2 regions of the Thioclava sp. F28-4 genome follow, and region 2 is predicted to be linked to the other one. Evidence: riboswitches for the same ligand, from Rfam matches in the RefSeq annotation. Region 2 holds a riboswitch; the other holds the start of a gene.
The links. Region 2 has a riboswitch for cobalamin ahead of nrdH (glutaredoxin-like protein NrdH). Riboswitches for the same ligand answer to the same signal wherever they lie in the genome.

Region 1 (9,530 bases), on a different contig from region 2:
CGGGGCTGTAGGGGGGGCTGATCCGAGGCGCGCTTGCCGGGTCACAGCGATCAACTCTGACGGCGCGCTCCCTTGCGAAGAGAGGGGGCGAAGCCTAAGTGAGGCTCCATGCAGCCGGAGCCAGCATGACCACCATGTACCGTTATTTCTCCTGGGCCATCGCCGTCACCATCGCGGGGCTGGTCGGGTCGTTCGCGCTGGGATTTGCCCAGACCGGCGGGCTTGGCGGCGCGGTCTCTTTCCTGATGATCACGGCGGTGCTCGCCGTGCTGGAAATCTCGCTGAGCTTCGACAACGCCATCGTCAACGCCAACAAGCTGCACCAGATGACGCCAAAATGGCAGCGTCGTTTCCTGACCTGGGGTATTCTGATCGCGGTCTTCGGGATGCGTATCCTGTTCCCGCTGCTGATCGTCGTGATCGCCGCCGGGATCGGACCGTGGGAAGCGGTGCAACTGGCCGCGAAACATCCGGCGGAATATGCCGAGATCATCGAGGACGCGCATCTGTCGATCGCGGGCTTCGGCGGCGCTTTCCTGATGATGGTCGCGCTCACCTATTTCATCGACGAGGGCAAAGAGGTTGACTGGATCCGAGCGTTGGAGCGCCGTCTGCGCGCGCTCGCCTCGATCCGCGGCCTCGAGATCGGGCTCGTGCTGCTCGTCATTCTGGCCTTTACCTGGATCCTGCCCGAAGGGCGTGAGGACGAGTTCATGTTCGCCTCCATCTGTGGGCTTGCGACCTTCCTCGGGGTCGAAGTGCTGAGCCACGTGCTCGACCGGACGAATATCGCCGCCGAGACGGCCAAGGCGGGCCTCGGCGCGTTCCTCTATCTCGAAGTGCTCGACGCGTCCTTCAGCTTCGACGGGGTGATCGGGGCCTTCGCGCTGACCCAGAACCTGTTCCTGATCGCGATCGGTCTGGGGATCGGCGCGATGTATGTGCGCTCGATGACGCTGATGCTGGTGGAGCGCAACACGCTCAGCGAATTCCGCTATCTCGAGAACGGCGCCTTCTGGTCGATCCTGATCCTCTCGGTCGTCATGTTCGCGCAGACGTTGGTGGAAGTGCCCGAGGTGATTACCGGGCTGATCGGGGCGGGGCTGATCGGGCTGGCGCTGCTGTCCTCGATCCGTTTCAACAAGCGCAGCAGAGCCGCCGTCGAGAGTTGAAATTTTCTTGACAGACTGCGGCGCGCGCGGCACAGCAGGGGCACTTCGGTTCCGCCTTGGCGGATGAAAAGGGAACCCGGTGCGATGCGTGCATTCATTCCGGGGCTGCCCCCGCAACTGTGAGCGGCGAGTGACGGCTGACTGAGCCACTGGGGCGACCCGGGAAGGCCAGCCGAAACCAAGACCCGCGAGCCAGGAGACCTGCCGAGGCGCTCATCCTTTCTGCCTGTGCGGGGCGCGCAGCGGAGGCGGTCTTCCGTCAGTGGTGACATTCTCACCGTCGGCGGAAATTCCAAATTTCCAAAGACTTACGATACGAAGTTCACGCGACCACAGAGTCGCGATACGAGGGAATTGGATATGATCCGCACCCGTTTGACCGTGGGCCTGATGCTCACCACCGCGCTGGCAGCCCCCGCGCTCGCGCAAGACAGCCAACCTTACCAACTCGATGAGATCGTGATCTACCACGGCGCGCTCGAGCCGCAATCGTCGGACAAGACCGCGCAGGCGGTCACCGTGCTGTCGCGCAACGAGCTGGAGCGTTCGGGCCAGACCCGCCTTGCCAATCTGATCGCGCAATCGCCGGGCGTCGGCATCCTGTCGCGCGGGCCGATGGGCGCGCAGACCGGCTTCACCATCCGCGGCGTGTCGCAGAACTACGTCAAGGTTATGGTGGACGGGATCGACGTCTCCGATCCGTCCGCGACGCAGGTGCTGCCCGATCTGGGCCGGTTCAACACGTTCAACTACGACCGGGTCGAGATCATGCGCGGCTCGCAATCGGCGGTCTATGGCGGGCAGGCGGTCGCCGGGGTCATCAACCTCGACACGCCGCGTCCGACCGAGGATGGCGTGAGCCAAAGCGTCAAGGTCGAGCTCGGTTCCTACCAGACCGCGAATGCGGCCTATAACTTCGGTTGGAAGAAGGGTGACGACGAGCTCGCGATCCAGCTCTCGAAAGTCTACACCGCTGGTTTCTCAGCCGCCGACAAGAAGAACGGCAATACCGAGAAGGACGGCTACCGCGCCGACCGCGTGAGCCTGCGCGCGCAGAAGCGCATCTCCGACAATCTGCTGATCGGCTTCAACGGCTTTGCGCAGAACGACCGGGGTGAGTTCGATAACGGCTTCAGCTCGCCGCCCACGGACAGCAACGAATACACCATCCACAAGGAGCGGGGCGGGCGTCTCTTTGCCAAATTCGCGACCGGTCCGCTCGATCACGAGCTCGGTCTGACCTATTACACCACCTCGCGCTGGTATCCGGTCTATGACTATGGCTACGAGGGCAAACGCCGCAAACTCGACTGGAAAGCCTCGACCGATCTCGGGCCGGGCCGCGTGACCTTCGGCGCGGATCGCACGCTGGAAACCTATACCGGCACCTATGTCACGGGCGATGTTCTGACCGCGGATACGGGCGTCTTCGGCGAATATGCCTTCTCGCCGATGGACGGCGTGAACGTGACCGCCTCGGCGCGCCATGACGATCACTCGGATTTCGGCGGCAACACCACGGGCCGTCTCGGCGTCACCTGGCAGGCCGATGCCGCGACCCTCTTGCGTGCCTCGGTGGGCAACGGGTTCCGCGCGCCGTCGGGCTACGAGCTTTATGACGGCTATGCGGGCAATCCCGATCTCAAGCCCGAGAAATCGCTGAGTTACGACCTTGGGGTCGAGCGTGATTTCGGTGCGCATAAGCTGACCGCGACGCTGTTCCATATCGAGGTGAAGGACCTGATCGACTACAGCAACACGACCTACAGCTATTACCAGACCTCGGGCACCGCCAAGCGGCAGGGTCTGGAGCTGGGTCTGAAGGGGCCGATCTCCAGCACGGTCAATTACAGCCTCGGCTATACCTATCTGGATTCGAAGAACCCCGACGGGCTCTCTGCCGGCTCGACGTGGAACTCGGCCTTCGGGCGCCACACGCTGACCGCCGGGATCGACGCGCAGGTGACTGACAAGCTCACGCTCGCCGCCGATATGCGCGTGGTCACCGATCGTCAGAGCCAGCCCGATTACGGCCTGCTGAACGCGCAGATGACCTACGATCTGGGCAATGACAAAGAGGCCTATCTGCGTATCGAGAACCTGACCGACACCGATTACCAGCTCTGGCCGGGCTACGGCACCTCGGGTCGCGCCGCCTATGTGGGGCTGCGTGCGCGGTTCTGATCTGAAAGGGGCGGTTTGCGCCGCCCTTTTCGCCGCCTTGGCGGCGACCTCCTCCGCATGGGCGGGGGAGACTGCGGACGACGTGCCGCAGCGTGTCGTGTCCATGAACCTCTGCACGGATCAGTTGGCGCTGGCGCTGGCCGATCCGTCGCAGATCGTCTCGGTCAGCCATTTCGCGACCGATCCGTCGATGTCGGTGCATTGGAAACAGGCTGAAGACCTGCCTGTAAACTACGGGCGTGCCGAAGAAATTTCTATTCTCCATCCCGATCTCGTTCTGGCCGATACATGGTCGAACCCGGATACGATCCGCATGTTGCGCACGCTCGGGATCCGGGTCGAGCAACTGCCGCCCGGCACCTCGCTGCCCGAAATTCGGGGCCGGATCGAGACGATGGGTAAGCTGCTTGGCCATCCCGACCGCGCGGCAAAGATGCTCGCGGATTTCGATGCGCGGCTGGCAGCGATCGAGACGCCCGCGCCGGGGCTGAAAGCTGCGATCATCGGGCCCTCGGGCTATGGCTACGGGCCGCGGACCCTTGAAGGGCAAATCCTTGAAATGGCAGGGTTTGAGAACGTCGTCAGCGGGCCGGGGCTCGACTGGGGCGGACGGTTGCCGCTGGAAGATCTGGTGATGGATCGCCCCGATCTGGTGGTCGTCGGCGGCTCGCAAGGCGGCACCGGCACGAGCCGCGCGCAGGAGGTGTTGGCGCATCCGGTGCTGCGCGATCTGCCGGTCGTGCGGGGGCTGCGCGATGCAAGCTGGACCTGTGGCGCGCCCGCGATGCTGAATGCGGTGGAGATGCTGGCAAAGCTCGGGCGTGAAATCGAGAAAAAGAAGTTGACGCAATGAGTTATCGCACGATCTTCATTCTTCTCTCCGTCCTCTGTGCGGTGCTTTTCGCAGCCTCGCTGCTGATCGGGCCGTCGGGCATTTCGCCGCTTCACGGCCTCTCCGCGCTGATCTCTGGCGATGGAGCCGCAGGGCTGGTGATGCGCGAGTTGCGCCTGCCGCGCGCGATCCTCGGGATCGGCGTCGGCGCCGCACTGGGGCTGTCGGGCGCCGCGATGCAAGGCTTCCTGCGTAACCCGCTGGCCGAGCCGGGACTGATCGGGACCTCTGCCGGCGCGGCGCTCGGCGCTGTGATTGCGATCCAGACCGGGCTCTACGCGCTCTTCGCTCTGGCTCTGCCGCTGGCGGCGCTGGCGGGCGCGGGTGTGGCCGTCGCACTGATCCTGATCCTTGCGGGGCGCGAGGGTCGGGCGCTCGTGCTGATCCTTGCGGGGATCGCGGTCTCGGCGCTGGCGGCGGCGGCGACCGCGCTGGTGCTGAACCTCGCGCCGTCGCCCTATGCCGCGGCCGAGATCGTGTTCTGGATGATGGGCTCGCTCGCCGATCGCTCGATGACCCATGTGGCGCTGGCGCTGCCGTTCCTGATCGTCGGCGCGCTGATCCTGCTGCGCGCGGGGGCTGGGCTGGATGCGCTGAGCCTTGGGGAAGATGCTGCAGCTTCGATGGGCATCTCTTTGAAAAAGCTCAGGCTTCAGATTGTCTTCGGCACGGCGCTGATGGTGGGCGCGGCCACGGCTGTAGCGGGCGCGATCGGCTTCGTCGGCCTCGTCGTGCCGCATCTGCTGCGCAAATCCGTGGGCGCGCGGCCCTCGCGGCTGCTTCCGGCTTCGGCGCTTGGCGGGGCGGCGATGCTGACGCTGGCCGATATCGCGACGCGGGTGATCGCGCCCGAGCGCGACCTGAAACTGGGCGTTCTGACCGCGCTGGTCGGGGCGCCGTTCTTCCTGTCGATGATACGCAAAATGGGGCGCGAGGGCTGATGCTGGAGTTGGAAAACCTCACCGTTCTACGCGGCGAATGTCCGGTGGTCGATCGCGTCTCGGCGCAGGTCGGGCCGGGCGAGGTGATCGGGCTGATCGGGCCCAATGGTGCGGGCAAGACCTCGCTGCTGCGGGGCGCGATGGGGCTTTTGTCGCATCGCGGGGACAGCTCGCTTTCCGCGCTCGACCCGATGGCGCGGGCGCGGGCGGCGGCGTGGCTGCCGCAGGCGCGCGAGATTGCCTGGGGGCTGTCGGTCGCCGATCTCGTCGCGCTGGGGCGGCTGCCGCATGGCCGCGATCAGGCGACGCGCGGGGCGGCTGCAGTGGAGGAAGCGCTGCGTCGGATGGGGCTCGACAACTACCGCGACCGTGCCGCCACGCAGCTCTCTGGCGGCGAGCAGGCTCGGGTGCTGATCGCGCGGGCGCTCGCGCAGGAAAGCCCGCTGATCCTCGCCGACGAGCCTATCGCAGGCCTCGATCCGGCGGCGCAGATCGCGACGATGCAGGTCTTCACCTCCCATGCGCAGGCGGGCGGCGCAGTGGTCACTTCGCTGCATGATCTCGGGCTGGCGGCGCGCCATTGCACCCGACTTTGGGTGATGGATCGCGGGCGGCTGGTCGCGGACGGTGCGCCCGGCGAGGTGCTGACCGCGACGCTTCTGGCCGAGGTCTTCCACATCCGCGCGCACTTCAAGAACACGCCGGAAGGCCCCGTTTTTCAACCGCTTTCCACATTGGGGGTCTGATGGCATTTCCGGCCGAGCGCATCGTCTGCCTGACCGAGGAGGCGGTCGAGACACTTTACCTTCTGGGTGAGGACGCGCGCATCGTCGGCGTCTCTGGCTACGCGGTGCGACCCAAACGGGTGCGTCAGGAAAAGCCGCGCGTCTCGGCCTTCATCTCCGCCGATCTGCCGAAGATCCTCGCGCTGAAGCCGGACCTCGTTCTGACCTTCTCGGACCTTCAGGCCGATATCGTCGAGGGGCTGGTACGCGAGGGCGTCGCCGTGCACGCGTTCAACCAACGCTCGGTCGCGGGCATCCTCGACATGATCTGCACGGTGGGCGCGCTGGTGGGCTGCACCGAGCGTGCGGAACTGCTCGCCGCGGGTTACGAAACGCGTCTGGCGGAGATCGCCGCGAAGCCGCGCCCCAACCGTCCGCGCGTCTGGTTCGAGGAATGGGACGAACCGCTGATCTCTGCCGTGGGCTGGGTGTCGGAGCTGATCGAGATCGCAGGCGGGCGCGATGTCTTCGCCGATCTGGCGAGAGAGGGCAAAGCCAAGGATCGCATCGTCACTCCCGAACAAGTGATCGCCGCCGCGCCCGAGGTCATCGTGGGGTCGTGGTGCGGCAAGAAGTTCCGTCCCGAGAAAGTTTCCGCAAGGCCAGGCTGGCAGGACGTTCCGGCTGTTGCGCGAAACCGGCTGCACGAGGTCAAATCCACCCTGATCCTGCAGCCCGGGCCTGCAGCGCTGACCGACGGGCTCGACGCGCTGGAGGCCGCGATCTGGTCCGATCCGGGGTTGCGGGCGTAATAGTTCTTAGACATAGAGCCCTCGCGCGCTAGAGTGTCCGCGCAGGAACAGAGGCTACTTACCCCGCGGGAGGGGGCATGTTCACGCGTTTTATACGGTTTTCACCACTCGTCTTGTCAGCTCTGCTGACGCTCGCAGCAGTTTCCGGTTTGATCCTTACCGATTGGTTTCTGGTCATCGCGATCCTCTTCGGTTTCCTGACGCTGGTCGGGATCCACGATCTGATCCAGACCAAACACGCGATCACCCGGAACTATCCGATCCTCGGCCATCTGCGCTTCTTCTTCGAGGAAATCCGCCCCGAGATCCGCCAATACCTGATCGAGGGGGACGACGAAGACATTCCGTTCTCCCGCGCGACCCGCACGATCGTCTATCAGCGCGCCAAGGATATCGAGGATGCCAAACCCTTCGGCACCCGTATCCGCGTCTCGGAATCGGGCTATCAGTGGATCACCCATTCGGTGAAGCCGCGCCATATCGAGGATAGCGATTTCCGCGTCGAGATCGGCGGGGAGGCGTGCAAGCAGCCCTACAAGGCGTCGATCTACAATATCTCGGCCATGTCCTTCGGGGCGCTGTCGGCGAATGCGATCATGGCGCTCAACAAGGGCGCGAAGATGGGCGGCTTCGCGCATGACACGGGCGAGGGCGGGATTTCGCGCTATCACCGTGAGGGCGGCGATCTGATCTATGAGGTCGGCTCGGGCTATTTCGGCTGTCGCAACCATGATGGCAGCTTCAACCCCGAGAAATTCGCCAAACGCGCGCAGGACCCTCAGGTCAAGATGATTGAGCTGAAGCTGAGCCAGGGCGCGAAGCCGGGCCATGGCGGCATGCTGCCTGCGGCCAAGATCACCCCCGAGATCGCCGAGGCGCGCGACATCCCGATGGATCGCGACTGCATCTCGCCCGCCTCGCATTCGGCCTTCTCGACCCCGCTGGAGATGATGGAATTCATCGGCCAGCTGCGCGAGCTGTCGGGCGGCAAGCCGGTTGGCTTCAAGCTCTGCGTCGGTCACCGCCGCGAATTCATGTGCATCGTCAAGGCGATGCTGGAAACCGGCATCACCCCCGATTTCATCGTGGTCGATGGCAAGGAGGGCGGCACCGGGGCCGCGCCTCTGGAATTCGCGAACCACATGGGCTTCCCGCTCGTGGAAGGCTTGAGCTTCGTGCATAACACGCTGCGCGGGGCGGGGCTGCGCGATCAGGTGAAGATCGGGGCGTCGGGCAAGGTCGTGACCGCCTTCCACATCGCCAAGGTTCTGGCGATCGGGGCGGATTGGGCGAACTCGGCGCGGGGCTTCATGTTCTCGATCGGCTGCATTCAGGCGCAGTCGTGCCACACGAACAAATGCCCGACCGGGGTGACCACGCAGGACCCGATCCGTCAGCGCGCTCTCGTCGTGCCGGAAAAGTCGACCCGCGTGGCCAATTTCCACCGCAACACGATGAAGGCGCTGGCCGAGATGACGGGGGCTGCGGGCCTCACCCATCCGGGGCAGTTCCTGCCGCATCACCTGCTGGTGCGCGACCGCGAGCGCGATTTCAAAGTGGGCGACGAGATCTATCACTACATGCCCGAAGGGTTCCTCCTGCGCGAGGATGACGACCGCTTCGGCTATCTCAAGCGCTGGAAACGGGCCCGCGCCGAGGCGTTCGAGCCCTTCGACAGCGGCGTGTGAGATCGGATCTCACGGTGTCTTGGGAGAGGCGGCGACGGAGGTTGCCGCCTCTCTTTTTGGCGATGAGGGAGCGCCCGACCTCGGGTGGGCGCAGGCAAGGTCTCAGTGGTCTTCGCTTTATCGTGCCTTACACCTCCAACGCTGATGCGCGCGGTCTGGCTGCAAAAGCGCCCTCCCGGGGGGAGGTCGGGCGCTGCCCGGTGTTGGTCACACCGGGCTGGTCTTACTCACTGCGCGAGCAGGGCTTTTGCCACGGTCTGTTCGGCTGGCCCTTCGAAAGGGCCATGCGTGAAGGCGGCGGCGGTGCGGCCTGTCTCGGGGCAGCGATAGACGGCGTTGGAGCTGAACGGCCCCGCGCCGGAATGGCCGAAGACGCGGGTGTCGCCCCAGTCGCCGCACATCAGCCCCAGCCCGTACCCATGCCGCGTCCAGGGGCGGTCGGGCAGTGCGCCTCCCAACTCGCGGCAGGCGGTCATGCGGGCGAAAGCGCGTGGCGGCAGCAGCCCGCGCAGCCCGTGCAATAGCCGCGCCGCATCGCCCGCCGTGCCGATCAGCGTGCGGTGATAGACCCAGCCGGGGTGGTAGTCGCGCGCCTCGGGCCAGTGAAGCGGGGCGAAATCAGCGGGCGCTTCCGCGAGCCGGACGCTCTCCAGCCCTAACGGCCTCGCGATCCTCTCTTGCACCAGCTCCGCGAGGCTCCGGCCTGCGGCGCCTTCGATCACCTCGCGGGCGAGCATGTAGCCGAGGTTGGAATAGCGCCACCCTTCGCCGGGCGGAAATGGCGCGCGCTGTGCCAGAACCCGCGCCACCAGCAGATCGCGCGGCCAAGGCGTGCGCCCGGCTACGACATCCGCGTGATAGGCGGGTAGGGTGCCGTAATCGGGCAGGCCCGCGCTGTGCTCCAGAAGCTGCGCCAGCGTACCCCCCGCAACCAGCTCCGGCAGATCGAGCGGCGCGTCCAATTCGAGCCGCCCCTCGGCCTCGAGCATCAACGCCAGCGCCGCGATCACGGGCTTGGTGAAGCTCCAATAGGGAAAGAGGGGCGCGCTTTCCTGCGCCGTTTGGCAGCGAGCGTCGCGGTCAATCGTCGCGGTGAAGACGGTGGCGGGTTGGGTC
Region 2 (9,530 bases):
GCAGCCTTTCGCCCTGCCGATCGAGATGCCCCCGCCGCTTCGGCGCGGCGGGGCTCGCGCCCGGCGCGGCCTCTGAGCCTGTTTTTCGTCTTGCGGTCGCATTCTGCGGCCCGGCCGAGGACCATTGCAGCAGGGAACGACAGCCCCGTTCCCTGTGAGGCTCGGCACTTCAAACGATGGTCATGGATGAACTGAGAGGATCTCTCCATGAATGACAACAAACTGACCCGCCTGCTCGACGCGCGCCCGGTGATCTGCGCCGAGGGCTTTCTGTTCGAACTGGAACGGCGCGGCTATCTGACCGCCGGGGAATTCGTGCCCGAGGTGGCGCTCGAATACCCGCAGGCGCTGCGCAATCTGCATATCGATTTCCAGCGCGCCGGCAGCGATATCGTCGAGGCCTTCACCTATAACGGTCACCGCGAGAAGATGCGCGTGATCGGCAAGGAAGACCTGCTGGAGCCGCTCAACCGCGCGGCGCTGAAAATCGCGCGCGAGGTCGCCAATGCGAAGACCGGCAACCTGATGGCGGGCAATATCTCGAACACGAATATCTGGGACCCGACCGATCCGGCACGGCAGGCCGAGGTGCGCGCAATGTTCGACGAGATGATCGGCTGGGCAGTCGAGGAAGGCGCGGACATTATCATCGGCGAGACCTTCTACTATGCGGGCGAGGCGCTGTGTGCGCTGGAGGCCGCGAAGGCGTCGGGTCTGCCGGTGGTGCTGACGCTGGCGCCGATGGCGGCCAACGAGATGATGGACGGGGTCGGCATCGTCGAGACCTGCCAGCAGCTCGAACAGGCGGGCGCCGATGTCGTCGGGCTGAACTGCTTCCGCGGGCCGCAGACGATGATGCCGTGGCTGCGCAAGGTGCGCGCAGCGGTAAGCTGCCATGTCGGCGCCCTGCCCGTGCCCTACCGGACCACGACGGAGGAGCCCACCTTCTTCAACCTCTCCGATCACAACGGCTGCACCTGCCCCTCGCCGCATGGCCGGACCTTCCCGACCGCGCTCGATCCGCTGGCGTGTAACCGCTACGAGATCGGCGCCTTCGCGCGTGAGGCGCAGGCGATCGGGGTGAATTACCTTGGCGTGTGCTGCGGGGCGAGCCCGATGCATATCCGCGAAATGGCCGAGGCCGTGGGCCGCGAGACCGAGGCCAGCCGCTTCTCGGAGCGGATGGAGAACCACTTCATGTATGGTCAGAACGCCCGCCTCCCGGCGCATATCCGGGCCCTTGGCGACGGCGCCTGAGGCTTAACGCTGCCCTGTCGCGCGCGCATTTCGCGCGGCAGGGCAATCTATATATTGACAGCCTTTATCGCATTAACCCAATATGATGTTGCTTTGGTTCCTGCGAGTCACTCCGCAGGCGAAGAGGGAAGCCGGTGAGAGTCCGGCGCTGCCCCCGCAACTGTAAGCGGCGAGCCTCAAGTCCGAATGTCACTGGTGCGATGCGCCGGGAAGACGGACCGAGAGGCGTTCGAGCCGCGAGCCAGGAGACCTGCCAGAGCAGATAGACGACGACCGCGGCGGAGGGCCCGGGCGCGTGGCAGTTCGCTTTGCGCCCTGCCCACGAGCCTTGTCCCGCGCTGCCGACAGCAAACAAAGGGACAGGAACCATGACCATCACCGTCTATTCGAAACCGGCCTGCGTTCAATGCACCGCCACGACCCGCGCGCTCGATGCCAAGGGGATCGATTACAACGTGATCGACCTGACCGAAGATGCCGCGGCGATGGAGATGGTGCAGGACCTCGGCTACCGTCAGGCCCCGGTCGTGATCGCGAACGAGGATCACTGGGCGGGCTTTCGCCCCGACATGATCAACCGGCTGGCCTGAGACCTAGCCGCGATGGGACAGGCAAAGCTGATCTATTACTCCTCGGCGTCGGGAAACACGCAGCGCTTCGTGGAGCGGCTGGGCCTGCCCGCGCTGCGCCTGCCCGTTTCGGCTGAGGCTCCGATGCCGACCCCGCCCGGCCCCTATGTCCTGATCTGCCCGAGCTATGCCGACGGCAAGGGGCGAGGTGCGGTCGCGAAACCGGTCATCGCCTTTCTCAACGACCCCACCCGCCGCGCGGGCCTGTGCGGCGTCATCGCCAGCGGCAATCGCAATTTCGGCGCACTCTTCGCCTGCGCGGGCGATCTGCTGGCGCGCAAATGCAATATCCCCGTGCTTTACCGGTTCGAGCTGGCAGGCACGGACAGTGACATCGCCCGCGTACGCGCAGGTCTCGAAACCTTCTGGAGGCAGGAATGCTCGATAGCGACGTGAAACCGAGCGGGGCCATGGCCTCTGAATTCGCGGGGCTTGATCACCACGCGCTCAATGCGATGCTCAACCTCTATGATGCGGAGGGCAATATCCGCTTCGACGCCGACCGGATGGCGGCGCGGCAATATTTCCTGCGCCATGTGAACCAGAACACGGTGTTTTTCCATTCGCTGGATGAAAAGCTCGGCTATCTCGTGGAGGAAGGCTATTACGACGCCGCCGTGCTCGATCAGTATTCGCGCAACTTCCAGCGCGCGATCTGGGACGCGGCCTTTGCTGCCAAGTTCCGCTTTCCGACCTTCCTCGGCGCGTTCAAATATTACACCTCCTACACGTTGAAGACCCGCGACGGGCAGCGGTATCTCGAACGCTACGAGGATCGGGTCGTGATGGTGGCGCTGACACTCGCGCGCGGCGACGAGGCGCTGGCGATGCGGCTGATGGAAGAGATGCTGGCAGGCCGCTTCCAGCCCGCGACGCCGACCTTCCTCAATGCGGGCAAAAAGGCGCGGGGCGAATTCGTGTCGTGTTTCCTGCTGCGGCTGGAAGACAACATGGAAAGCATCGGGCGCGGCATCAACTCGGCGCTGCAACTGTCGAAACGCGGCGGCGGCGTGGCCCTGATGCTGACCAATATCCGCGAATATGGCGCGCCGATCAAAGGGATCGAGAACCAGTCCTCGGGCGTGATCCCGGTGATGAAGCTGCTCGAAGACAGTTTCAGCTACGCCAACCAGCTCGGCGCGCGTCAGGGCGCGGGCGCGGTCTATCTGCACGCCCATCACCCCGACATCCTGCGCTTCCTCGACACCAAGCGCGAGAATGCGGACGAGAAAATCCGGATCAAGACGCTGAGCCTCGGCGTGGTGATTCCCGATATCACCTTCGAACTCGCGAAGAAGAACGAGGAGATGTATCTCTTCTCGCCCCATGACGTGGAGCGGGTCTATGGCTGCGCCTTCTCGGAGATTTCCGTGACCGAGAAATATCACGAGATGGTCGATGACGCGCGCATCCGCAAACGCAAGATCAACGCCCGCGCCTTCTTCCAGACGCTGGCTGAGATCCAGTTCGAAAGCGGCTATCCCTACATCATGTTCGAGGACACGGTGAACCGCGCCAACCCGATCGCGGGGCGCATCACCATGTCGAACCTGTGTTCGGAAATCCTGCAGGTGGCCGAGCCCTCGGAATTCGACGAGGATCTGGGCTATGCGCGGATGGGCACCGATATCTCGTGCAATCTGGGCTCTCTCAACATCGCGAAGGTGATGGATGGCGGCGATCTGGGCGCAAGCGTCGGGGCGGCGATCCGCGCGCTTTCGGCGGTGTCGGAGATGAGCGCCATCAACGCCGTCCCCTCGATCCGCAAGGGCAATGAGGAAAGCCACGCGATCGGGCTGGGCCAGATGAACCTGCACGGCTTCCTCGCCCGCGAGCGCATCCATTACGGCAGCCCCGAGGGGATTGAGTTCACCTCCGTCTATTTCGCCGCCGTGGCCTATCACGCGCTGGCGGAATCGAACCGGCTGGCAGCCGAGCACGGGCGCAGCTTCAAGGGGTTCGAAGCGTCCGCCTATGCGGATGGCAGCTTCTTCGAGAAATACGTGACCCGCGATTGGCTGCCTGAAAGCGAGACCGTCACCGCCCTGTTCGACCGCTTCGGGATCACCCTGCCCTCGCGCGACGACTGGGCCGCCCTGCGCGAACGGGTGATGGAGACCGGCCTGTGGAACCGCAATCTGCAAGCCGTGCCGCCGACCGGCTCGATCAGCTATATCAACAACGCCACCGCCTCGATCCACCCGATCACCGCGAAGATCGAGATCCGCAAGGAAGGCAAGATCGGCCGGGTCTATTACCCCGCGCCCTACATGACGAACGACAATCTGGAGTTCTACCGCGACGCCTATCAGATCGGTCCCGAGGCGATCATCGACACCTACGCGGCGGCGACCGAGCATGTCGATCAGGGGCTCTCGCTGACGCTGTTCTTCCCCGCCGAGGCCACGACCCGCGACATCAACCGCGCCCAGATCTACGCATGGCGGGGCGGCATCAAGACCATCTACTACATCCGCCTGCGCCAAGCGGCCCTTGAGGGGACCGAGGTGCAGGGCTGCGTATCCTGTTCCCTGTGAGGCCCGCCATGAAAGATCTGCACACGCCCCGCCCCGTTCCCCGGCCCGTTCCGCGCGCCGTCAACTGGAACCGCCTTCAGGACGACAAGGATCTGGAGGTCTGGAACCGGCTCACGTCGAATTTCTGGCTGCCCGAGAAGGTGCCGCTGTCGAATGACATCCAAAGCTGGTCGCAACTGACCGAGGACGAACAGACCCTCACGATCCGGGTTTTCACCGGGCTGACGCTGCTGGACACGATCCAGAACACGGTCGGCGCGCCCGCGCTGATGGCGGATGCGGCCACGCCCCATGAGGAAGCCGTGCTGTCCAACATCGCCTTCATGGAGGCTGTGCACGCGCGCAGTTATTCGTCTGTCTTCTCGACTTTGTGCAACACCGCAGAGGTCGACGAGGCCTTCCGCTGGTCGCAAGAAAACCCGCATCTGCAGGCCAAGTCGCGGCTGATCCTTGACGAATATGACGCGACCGGGAGCCCGCTCAAACGCAAGGTCGCGAGCGTCTTTCTGGAAAGCTTCCTGTTCTATTCGGGCTTCTACCTGCCGATGCACTGGTCGAGCCGCGCACGCCTGACCAACACCGCCGACCTGATCCGCCTGATCATCCGCGACGAGGCGATCCACGGCTATTACATCGGCTACAAGTTCCAGCGCGCGCTGGAGCATGTGACCGAGGCCGAGCGCGCCGAGATCAAGGATTTCGCCTTCTCGCTGATGTTCGACCTCTATGACATCGAGGGCCGCTATACCGAGCAGCTCTACGACGGTCTGGGCCTGACCGAGGATGTGAAGCACTTCCTGCATTACAACGCCAACAAGGCGCTGCAGAACCTCGGCTACGAGGCGCTATTCCCCGACGAGGCCACCCGCGTGAACCCCGCGATCCTCGCCGCCCTCTCGCCCGGATCGGACGAGAACCACGACTTCTTCTCGGGCTCGGGGTCGAGCTATGTGATCGGCAAGGCGGTCGCGACCGAGGACGAGGACTGGGCGTTCTGAACCCGCCGCCGCCCGCGCCTCAGACGGGGCGCGGGTCGCTCCTCGAGCCTGCCCGGTTTCAGGTATCGGCCCCGACGGACTGCCTGCCCAAACGCCGCGTCAGAGCGGTCTCCAACAGGCTCAGCGCGTCGTAGACGAGCACCGCGAACAGCCCCACGATCACGCCGCCTTGCAGGACGAAGGCGGTGTTGCTCGTCAGAAGCCCCGCGATGATCACCTCGCCCAAAGTGCGCGCGGCCACGGTGGAGCCGACGGTCGCCGTGCCGATTGCAATCACCACCGACAGCCGGATGCCCGTCAGGATTACTGGCAGCGCCAGCGGCAGTTCCACCCGGATCAGACGTTGCCATCGAGTCAGGCCGATGCCGCGGGCGGCCTCCATCGTCGCGGGCGGCAGGGTCGAGAGCCCCGCGATGGCCGTCTCGAAGATCGGCAGCAACCCGTAGAGGAACAGCGCCACCAGCGTCGGCCCCGCCCCGAAACCGAGCGCGGGCACCGCCAGCGCCAGCACCGCGACGGGCGGAAAGGTCTGGCCGATATTGGTAATCGTGCGCGACAGCGGCAGGAAGGCCGCGCCCGCAGGCCGCGTCACGAGGATGGCAAGGCCCACCGCGACGAGCGTCGCCAGCCCGGAGGCCAGCGCCACGAGCCCCAGATGGCTCAGCGAGAGCGACAGGATCGAGGCGCGCTCGTAGATCACCGGACCGCCCGCCGGGGCGAAGGGCGCAAAGACCGGCGCGAACCAATGCGGGCGCAGAACCAGCGCCAGAAGCAGCCCCACGCAGGCGGCTCGGATCATGCCGCTACGGCTCATGCCAACTCCGCCGCGCGGGCACGGATCGTTGCCAGCGTGACCCGGCCAAGCGGTGTGTCCCCATCGGCCACCGGCAGCGCCTCGACGCGGCGCCAGAGGCACAGCGACAGCGCATCGCGCAGGCTCGTGTCGGGCGCGATGGGCTCGCCCTCGGCAGTGCCGTCTTCCAGCACCTCCGACACCGGGATCAACGACAACAGCCGCAGCGGACGGTCCACGCCGCCCACCATCTGCGCCACGAAATCGGTCGCGGGCGCGGCGATGATTTCGGCGGGCGTGCCATGTTGCAGCAGCTTGCCGCCATCCATCACCGCCACCCGGTCGCCCAGATGGATCGCCTCTTCCATGTCATGCGTCACGAGCACGATGGTCGAGCCCAACTGACGCTGGATATGTCTCAGATCGGCTTGCGCCCGGCCCCGAATGATCGGGTCGAGCGCGCCGAAGGGTTCGTCCATCAGCAGCAGATCGGGGCGCGAGGCGAGCGCGCGCGCTACGCCGACGCGCTGTTGCTGGCCGCCCGACAGCTCCGCCGGGTAGCGGTCGCGAAACTGCGCGGGCTCCATCGAGAACAGGTCCAGCAACTCGTCGACACGGGCGCGCGTCTTGTCCTTGGACCAGCCGAGCAGCTTGGGCACCGCGCCGATATTGCCCGCGATCGTGTAATGTGGGAACAGCCCGTCGCCCTGAATGACATAGCCGATCCGGCGGCGCAGCTCGTGCTTGGCCAGCGCGCTTGTGACCTCGCCGTTGATCCGCACCTCGCCGGAACTCGGTTCGATCAACCGGTTGATCATCCGCAGAAGCGTGGTCTTGCCCGAGCCGGACGTGCCCACGATCACCGTGATCGTGCCGGTCTCGACCGTCATCGACACGTGGTCGACCGCCGCGGTGTCCTCATAGAGCTTCGTAATCTCGTCGATTTCGATCATTCTTCTCGCTCCGTTCGGGGGGTCGTCAGTTCGACGAGGATGTCCATCGCGATGGCCGAGATCAGCGCCAGCGCAACAGTGGGCAATGCGCCCAGCAAGATCAGGTCGCCCGCCGTCTGGTTGAGGCCCTGAAACACGAAGGTGCCGTAGCCGCCGCCGCCGATCAGCCCGGCGATCACCGCCAGTCCGATATTCTGCACGAGCACGATGCGCAGCCCCGCCAGCACCACCGGCAGGCCCAGCGGCAGTTCCACCCGGGTCAGACGCTGGCGCCATGTCATGCCCATCCCGCGCGCGGCCTCGAGCGTGGCGGCGGGCGCGGTGCGCAGCCCGGCCAGCACATTGGCGACCACGGGCAGCAGCGAATAGAGGGTCAGCGCGAGGAAGGCCGGCGCGAAGCCGATCCCGGCGATGCCGATCGCGCGGGCGCCGGGGATGACGCCGCTCAGCCAGCTTAGAACCGGGATCATGATCCCGAACATCGCAAGCGACGGAATCGTCTGCAGGAAGCTCAGCACCGGCAAGAGCGCGCGGCGTAGCCCGGCGTTGCGGTGGGACATCACGCCCAGCGGCAGGCCGATCACCGCCGCCGCCAGAAGCGAGCCGAAGGCAAGTCCCAGATGGCGCAGGCTCGCGGTGTAGAAGGCATCCTTGCGGCTCGCGAATTCCTGCGCGATGGACAGATCGCTCAGCGCCCCCGACCACAGCAGCGCGCCAATCAGCGCAAGCACCAGCACCAGCAGCCCCGCCCGCGCGGCAGGCCCCGGCGACAGCGCGGAAAGCGCATCGGCCATCATCAGCGCGAAGACCACCAGCAGGAACCAGAAGCCCGCCGCCGGAGAGACGCGGGCATACTCCCCTGCCTCCTCGAGCAGGGAAGACGCGCCGAGAACCAGCAGCCAGACCAGCCCCGCAAGGCCAAGCGCAGCCCCCGCGATGCGCAGAAAGGGCCGCGCGGCGGGCAGCCCCAAGGCGAGCCCCAACAGCATCAGCGCGATCCCCGGCCCCGTGACCTGCGGCGCGGCGAGGGTCCAGAGCGCCCTGCCCTCACCGGCGACGATCCGGTTCGCCGCCAAGGTCATGAAGGGCGCGAAGATCGCGGCCAGACCCAGCACCGCAAACAGCACGCCCGGCGGCGACAGCCCCGCCATCGCGGAGCGCGTCACCGCCCGTTTGCGCGCCGCCGCAGTCAGTTCAGCACTCCGATCTGCGTCAGGTAGTCCTTCGCGACCGCCTCGGCGGGCTCACCGCCGACCTGAATACGACCGTTCAGCTTTTGCAGCGTCTGCATGTCGAGCTTGTCGAAGATCGGGTTAAGAACCTCGGGGATCTTCGGATATTCCTTCAGCACCGCGTCGCGCACGATCGGGGTGGGCTCGTAGACCGGCTGCACGCCCTTGTCGTCTTCCATCACGACGAGCCCCGCCGCGCCGACACCGCCATCGGTGCCATAGGCCATCGCCGCGTTCACCCCCGAGGTGCCGCGCGCCGCCGCCTGAATGGTCGCCGCCGTGTCCCCGCCCGACAGAACCACGGTCTGATCGGGGCTCAGCTTGAACCCGTAGGCCGTCTGCATCGCGGGCAGCACGGCGGGGGACGAGACGAACTCGGTCGAGGCTGCGAGCTTCACATCGCCGCCCTTCGACACCCATTTGCCGAAATCGGACATGGTGGTGAGGTCGTTCTCCTTGGCCAGCGCGCCCGTCACCGCAATCGCCCAGGTGTTGTTGGCCGGCGCGGAGTCGAGCCAAGTGATGTCGTTCTGCTTGTCGAGCTCGGCGGCGCGGTCATGGGCCTTCGTGGCATCCTTCCAGATGTCGCTATCGGCCTCGTTGAAGAAATAGGCCGCGTTGCCGGTATATTCTGGGTAGATGTCGATCTGGCCCGCGAGGATCGCCTTGCGCACGACCTGCGTGCCGCCCAGCTGCAACCGCCGCTCCACCGGCATCCCGGCATTTTCCAGCGATAGCGCGATGATGTTGCCCAAGAGACCGCCTTCGGTGTCGATCTTGGACGAGACGGTGATATCGGCCTGCGCGGCGGAGGCGAGCGCGCCCCCGAAGACCGCAGCGGCCACGATGAGAGGATATTTCATGGCTGGTCTGGCTCCCTGACTGATGTCTGTGCGTGTCTCGAGACGTGATCTCGCCTGAGGTAGGGCCCGACCCGCGCCCGCCAAGCCTCCGGGGCCGCGTCGTCGGCCCACCAGCCGCATGCGACGCCCCGGCCCGGCCATCGGGCCTTTCAGGGGGTGCGTCACATTTGCGCTAGCCCGACGCGCTCAGGTTTGCATAAGTAGTCAAAAGACATGCGCGAAGAGGGACGTCATGGTTGGAATTGGAACGGGCCTCGCACGGCTCGCG

Region 1: another riboswitch for cobalamin. It lies ahead of BMI87_RS09555 (TonB-dependent siderophore receptor); the one in region 2 lies ahead of nrdH (glutaredoxin-like protein NrdH).

The regions. Positions count from the first base shown of each region.
Region 1 is NZ_MPZQ01000003.1:400,730-410,259, reverse strand. It holds gene BMI87_RS09565 (DUF1499 domain-containing protein) at 1-11, shown strand, start outside; gene BMI87_RS09560 (DUF475 domain-containing protein) at 126-1,172, shown strand; cobalamin riboswitch at 1,202-1,396, shown strand; gene BMI87_RS09555 (TonB-dependent siderophore receptor) at 1,533-3,356, shown strand; gene BMI87_RS09550 (ABC transporter substrate-binding protein) at 3,343-4,209, shown strand; gene BMI87_RS09545 (iron ABC transporter permease) at 4,206-5,189, shown strand; gene BMI87_RS09540 (ABC transporter ATP-binding protein) at 5,189-5,935, shown strand; gene BMI87_RS09535 (cobalamin-binding protein) at 5,935-6,726, shown strand; gene BMI87_RS09530 (FMN-binding glutamate synthase family protein) at 6,804-8,414, shown strand; gene BMI87_RS09525 (serine hydrolase) at 8,642-9,530, opposite strand, start outside.
Region 2 is NZ_MPZQ01000001.1:57,629-67,158, forward strand. It holds gene BMI87_RS00275 (hypothetical protein) at 1-76, shown strand, start outside; gene BMI87_RS00280 (homocysteine S-methyltransferase family protein) at 208-1,257, shown strand; cobalamin riboswitch at 1,335-1,530, shown strand; gene nrdH (glutaredoxin-like protein NrdH) at 1,626-1,847, shown strand; gene nrdI (class Ib ribonucleoside-diphosphate reductase assembly flavoprotein NrdI) at 1,860-2,282, shown strand; gene nrdE (class 1b ribonucleoside-diphosphate reductase subunit alpha) at 2,264-4,423, shown strand; gene nrdF (class 1b ribonucleoside-diphosphate reductase subunit beta) at 4,432-5,421, shown strand; gene BMI87_RS00305 (ABC transporter permease) at 5,480-6,235, opposite strand; gene BMI87_RS00310 (ABC transporter ATP-binding protein) at 6,232-7,167, opposite strand; gene BMI87_RS00315 (ABC transporter permease) at 7,164-8,333, opposite strand; gene BMI87_RS00320 (ABC transporter substrate-binding protein) at 8,357-9,262, opposite strand; gene BMI87_RS00325 (efflux RND transporter periplasmic adaptor subunit) at 9,495-9,530, shown strand, end outside.